Regions from separate parts of the Marinomonas sp. CT5 genome, predicted to be linked through region 2. Evidence: predicted binding sites of a transcription regulator. Region 2 holds the regulator's gene; the other holds the start of a gene.
What was found. The regulator sigma-54, encoded in region 2, starts transcription at its own class of promoters, with help from an activator protein. The targets are predictions, from matches to a motif close to TGGCACNNNNNTTGCTNT.
Positions count from the first base shown of each region.

Region 1: a site for sigma-54 is predicted at 1,740-1,757, ahead of C0J08_RS17150 (ammonium transporter). Genes of this name have one in related genera too.

Region 1 is NZ_CP025572.1:3,572,893-3,576,047, reverse strand. Features, by position in the region: gene C0J08_RS17155 (DTW domain-containing protein) at 1-268, opposite strand, end outside; gene C0J08_RS17150 (ammonium transporter) at 415-1,626, opposite strand; gene C0J08_RS17145 (cold-shock protein) at 2,050-2,262, shown strand; gene C0J08_RS17140 (glutathione S-transferase) at 2,376-3,035, shown strand; gene C0J08_RS17135 (outer membrane protein assembly factor BamD) at 3,056-3,155, opposite strand, start outside.
Region 2 is NZ_CP025572.1:2,555,022-2,558,176, forward strand. Features, by position in the region: gene lptA (lipopolysaccharide transport periplasmic protein LptA) at 1-414, shown strand, start outside; gene lptB (LPS export ABC transporter ATP-binding protein) at 415-1,140, shown strand; gene C0J08_RS12010 (RNA polymerase factor sigma-54) at 1,216-2,694, shown strand; gene ptsN (PTS IIA-like nitrogen regulatory protein PtsN) at 2,712-3,155, shown strand, end outside.

The DNA of each region.
Region 1 (3,155 bases), 1.0 Mb from region 2:
ACATTTTTCGAGCTTGTTGCCATGTTCCGTCAAGAATAATGATGTTCTCGATAGTGTCAGGGGATATCTGATCAAGTGGCTGTTCTATACTTTCAGTAAGATAAATAAGTAGTGTATTGTTGGGAGATAGTGCCAATACTTCTTTGTCCGGTACGACTCTAGACCAAGTTACCACTTCACAATCATTTTGTAGTATCTCTTTAACTAATTTTCCTGTTCCTGAGTTTTTTTTCAGCTCTTCGCTGTGAGTTAGCAGCCAAATCTTCATTGCGTCTCTTAGTTTCGTTTATACAGTCTAGGTAGGGTTATTATTATACGGATACCTAATTGACTTAGAAAATAAAAGCTCGACTTCTCTATCTGATATTTATTGTATAGAAGTCGAGCTTAATGGGGCGGAGCTGGAAGTTAAGGTTATTCTTTACCTATGGAGCCGATTTTGTGGATGGATAAGTCGGCTCCGTTGAATTCATCTTCTTCACTGAGTCGTAATCCACTTAATGCTTTAATTATTCCATAGACAACAAAGCCACTTAATGATGCTATGAGGATACCCCCAATACTTCCTATGATCTGAGAGGCCATACTTACACCACCAAGGCCTCCTAGTTGTTCTGACCCGAAAATTCCTGCTGCAATGCCTCCCCAAGCGCCACAGACACCATGTAATGGCCAAACTCCAAGAACATCATCTGTGTGTCTGAATTTTTGTTGAATAATTGTGAATAACATAGTGAATATCGCGCCAGCGAACGCTCCTGTAATTAAAGCGCCAATAGGGTGCATGATGTCAGATCCGGCGCAAATGGCGACCAATCCGGCTAGCGGACCGTTATGAATAAAGCCGGGGTCATTTTTTCCAAAAAGCATTGCAGCAATGATGCCACCAACCATGGCCATTAAAGAATTAACGGCTACTAGACCGCTGATGCCATCTAACGTTTGTGCTGACATAACGTTAAAACCAAACCATCCGATACATAGGATCCAGGCGCCCAATGCAAGAAATGGGATATTTGAGGGGGCGAACGCAACTAGCTTTCCATGTTTAAAGCGGCCACGACGAGTACCTAGTAATATAATAGCGGCTAGAGCAACCCAACCTCCAAAGGCGTGGACAACAACTGAGCCTGCAAAATCATGGAAAGGTGCGCCATATTGGTCTGTTAGCCAGTCCTGCAGGCCATAATTACCATTCCATACAATGCCTTCAAAAAAAGGATAGGCGATACCAACAATAATGGATGCTGAGATGAGCATAGGATAAAACTTTGCTCGCTCGGCTACACCGCCAGAGATAATGGCTGGTATGGCTGCAGCAAAGGTCATTAGAAAGAAAAACTTGACCAAACTGTAGCCATGTTCTTGTGATAAAACGGTGGCACTGTCAAAAAAATTAATGCCGTAGGCAATTTGGTAGCCGATAAAAAAATAGACAAGAGCAGACACAGCAAAATCGGTCATTATCTTAACCAGTGCATTTACTTGGTTTTTATGTCGAACGGTTCCTACTTCTAAGAAAGCAAATCCAGCATGCATAGCAAATACCATAATGGCGCCTAGAAGGATAAAAAGAGTGTTTGAGCTAGAAACTAGCATTTCTACTGCACTATTTGAGGGTGTCACAAGTGGCTCCTAAAATTATTTTTTGCACCGAAAAGGTTTGCTCTTATCCTTAAGTGCTCTTTTTTGGGGCTTTGTTGGTTTTAAATTGGGGTAATCATTTACTGATTTTTTATAAAGCAATAAACGTTCCATTTATGCTTTTTTTTGGTGCTTTTTTTGTTGTTTAATGTGTTAGTGCACTATTTTAGTGTTGTTGATTTTTGATAAGGTTAAATCTAACTATGAAATTGATCTTAAGAATAGGAGGAGGAAAGCTGGTATTACTTTTTTACAATGCTTGCTTTCTATTTTATTTTTTACGACATATTATCTTTGAGTAAGCATATTTATAGGGATGTATAGACTGCTAAATATGCTTAACATTTTAAATGTGATTTCTAAAAAAGATTGCTTATCAAAGAGCAGCATAAACATGAGGTTATTATGTCAGGTCAGTTAGTATCAGGTATTGTTAAGTGGTTCAATGACGAAAAGGGTTTTGGTTTTATTGAGCGTGAGGGTGGTGCAGATGTGTTTGTCCATTTCCGTTCTATAAATGGTACTGGACGTCGTACTTTACAAGAAGGTCAAAAGGTTACATTTGAAGTGACTCAAGGACAAAAAGGTCCACAGGCGGAAAATGTTACTATCGCGTAATTAATTTTACGTTTTATTAAAAGCCATGCAATGCGACAGTTCTATAAGAAAGAATCGTTGTTTGCATGGTTTTTTTATTGTTACGGTGAGTTAGGGATTGGTTGGAGGTTTACTTGTTGCCTATTTTGTATTCGTTTAGGCGCTGCCCATATGCTATTAGAGCTAGATATGTCATTGCTTATTTAGATATACAAGTTCATTTGAGAGAAGTACTTTTAAAGTCTAAACCTCCTGAGTTATTGGCCTTGGGAGGCCGCTCCACTATCCCGCAACTGATAGATAGTCATGGTGAACGTTATCCTGAAAGTCTCGATATTATCTTCTGGGCACTTTCATTTTCAAAAAATCATGAACGAGCATCTCAGTTGTGGCCAGAGACGAGTAAAGAGCAGAATAAAATACGGTCATGGATTGTCTACAATGATCATTTTTTTAAGTATTGGTTGGATCGTTATAAATATGCAGACCGATATCCAGAGTCCTCTCAAAGTTTTTATCGTTACAAAGGTGAAGTGTTTTTGCATCGTTTGGATAAGCGCTTAAAAGTTCATTCGTTTTTATTTGGGGAATGTCTTAGTGTCGCTGATATTGCTATTTTTCCGTTTGTACGGCAATTCTCTTTAGTAGACTGGGATTGGTTTGAGCAATCACCTTATCATAATGTAAAAGCTTGGCTGGCTGGCTTTTTAAACTCTGACATTTTTAAAAGTGTCGTCATGGTGAAACATGATGTATGGAAAGCAGGGCAAGAAGACATACTATACCCTGCGTAGTAAACATCTTTAGATATTGATCAATCTACTAAACCAAAGGTAACCCAATAAAGAAAACTAGGGTTAGCATCATTTGGTAGTTTTAATGGAATGAAATTCCCTTTTTCATCTACGTGGGAG
Region 2 (3,155 bases):
GAAGCCATGTTTGACCAAAACTCCGGTGAGGCGATATACAAAGGCAATGTTTTTGTTAAACAAGGGTCAATTGAAATTCATGCCGACTATTTAAAAATCACAACAGACACTCAAACTAAAAAGTTCAGCAGTATCAAAGCAACAGGTAAACCAGCAAAATTCAGTCAACAAATTGACTGGAGTGGCAACTTTGTCATCAGTAAAGGAGATAGCATCAACTATTCTACGACCGAATCTAAGCTAGAAATTTTTGGCAACGGCAACCTTACTAGAATGCAGAATTCAATTTCTGCCGATTATATTCTTTATATGATTCAAGACGGCACCTTTACCGCAGAGAAAAAAGATTCTGGTCGAGTAAAAATGACACTCCAGCCACAAACGTCTAACTCAGCACCTGAGGCCAAGAAATAAATGGCAACACTCGAAGCAAAACACTTAGCCAAAAGCTACAAGAAGCGCCAAGTCGTAAAAGACGTATCCATTGCTGTAGAGTCAGGGCAAGCTGTTGGCCTACTGGGGCCCAATGGAGCAGGCAAAACCACTTGCTTTTATATGATCGTAGGCATGGTAACCAACGACGCTGGCGGTATATTTATTGATGGACTAGATGTAACTAATGATGCCATGCACACAAGAGCTCAAAAGGGAATTGGGTATTTACCTCAAGAAGCCTCTATTTTTAGGAAAATGTCCGTCGAAGATAATATTTTAGCGATTTTAGAGACTCGCAAAAAGCTGTCAAAAGCACAGAAACTAGAGAGATTAGAAGAGCTTTTAGAAGAGTTCCATATAACTCATATTCGAACTAACTTAGGTATGGCATTATCTGGTGGCGAAAGACGTCGGGTTGAAATTGCTCGCGCTGTAGCCATGAACCCAAAGTTCATCCTTCTAGATGAACCTTTTGCTGGTGTTGACCCTATTTCAGTGGGTGATATCAAGCTAATCATAAAGCATCTGCAAGAAAGTGGTATCGGTGTCCTTATCACCGATCACAATGTAAGAGAAACATTAGACATCTGCGACAAAGCCTACATTGTAGGTAATGGGTACATCATTGCATCAGGCGACGCCAACACCGTCATCAACAATGAGCAGGTAAAAAAGGTCTATTTAGGTGACGACTTCCGTTTGTAACCCCTTATCATTGCAGTAGAAAGGGAGTAGTATGCATAACTCATTCCAATTCATTCAAATAGAAAGAGTTGCTCTATGAAGCAGTCTTTACAATTAAAGCTCGGCCAACAGCTGACTATGACGCCGCAGTTGCAACAGGCTATCCGCTTGCTGCAACTTTCAACGTTGGATTTAAAACAAGAAATCCATGAATTTCTTGAATCAAACCCTCTTTTAGAGCTCGATGAAGATGAACAACTTCATGTCGACGTCACACCCAGCATTGAATCTAAAAGCGCCGCAGCGGATAACAATACTTCAGCCGACAACAGCGAAGAACCACGCATTGAATCTGAGTGGACTGAAAGTATCCCTGAAGAATTATCCATTGATAGTCATTGGGACGATACTTACCAAAGCTCTGCCGCTGTTAGTGACCATAATAGTTTTGAGGGTGAAAGCGACTTTGAAAGCCGTAATGCACCAGCAGAAAGCATACAAGACCACTTAATCTGGCAACTAAATCTGACACACATTTCGGATCGAGATATAGAAATCGCTTACGCCATTATCGAATGTGTTCAGCCCGATGGTTATTTAAGCATTTCGCCCGAAGATATTTGTGAGTCTCTTAGCACCGAACTTGAAGACTTAGACCTAGAAGAAGTGATCGCCGTCCAACATAGACTGCAGCGTTTTGATCCTGTTGGTGTTTGCTCAATTGACTTACGCGATTGCTTGCTTGTGCAACTCGAAGCATTCCAAAACCACCCTTTATATAAAAGCACTTACAACCTGATTGATCATTATTTACCTCTTTTAGGTAATCGTGATTTTGCTCAATTAACGCGCAAAACAAAACTAAAAGACGAAGCGTTAAAAGAAGTTATTAATTTAATACAGCAACTTAACCCGCGCCCAGGTTCAGTTATTGATGCCGATGATACAGACTATGTTATTCCTGATGTCTCTGTGAAAAAGCGTAATGATGTATGGCAAGTTGAACTCAATAATGATGCCCTTCCTCCGATAAAAATCAATGAAACCTATTCGGCTATGGCAAGTTCCACCACATCGTCAGAAGATGCAACATACATCAAGACCTCTCTTCAAGAGGCGAAATGGTTTATGAAGAGCCTACAGAGTCGTAACGAAACATTGCTCAAAGTAGCCAGTTGTATTGTAAGTCGTCAAATCGATTTTTTTGAATTAGGTGAAGAAGCTATGAAACCCATGGTACTTCATGATGTTGCGGAAGAAGTGGGCATGCATGAATCGACCATATCAAGGGTTACAACACAGAAATACATGCATACCCCAAAAGGTATTTTTGAACTGAAGTACTTTTTCTCCAGTCACGTCAACACGGCTTCAGGTGGAGAATGCTCTTCTACCGCTATACGAGCTATGATTAAAAAACTTGTTGCTGATGAGCCAGCTAAAAAGCCATTAAGTGATAATAAGCTAGCCGCCATCCTTGCAGATCAAGGCATACAGGTCGCTAGACGCACAGTTGCAAAATATCGAGAGGCGATGAACATCCCTCCTTCCAATGAACGAAAACGACTGATCTAAACGGAAAGCATTTTATCATGTCCTTGAAATCATTACTAAAAGCTGAACTCGTACTTGCAAAGCAAGACATTATTAGCAAAAAACGTGTTTTAGAAAATATCGCTGATGTTGCATCAAATCGCCTACACTGCAATAACGAAGACGTTTATGATGCCCTTCTGGGGAGGGAAAAGCTTGGCAGTACGGGAATAGGCAATGGCATAGCCATCCCCCATTGCCGCCTTGAAACAGCAAACCACACAGCCATTGTTGTTATGTCTTTACAAACCCCCATTGACTTTGATTCGATTGATAAAAGAGCAGTTGATCTCATATTCGCACTTATCGTTCCACCCAACGAATGTGACCAACATCTTTCAACGTTAGCGAAAATAGCAGAACTTGCTCAATCCGCTGAATCGTTGGACAAGTTACGTACAGCACAAACTAATGAAGAGTTATTAAGTATTTTTGAATCCCTT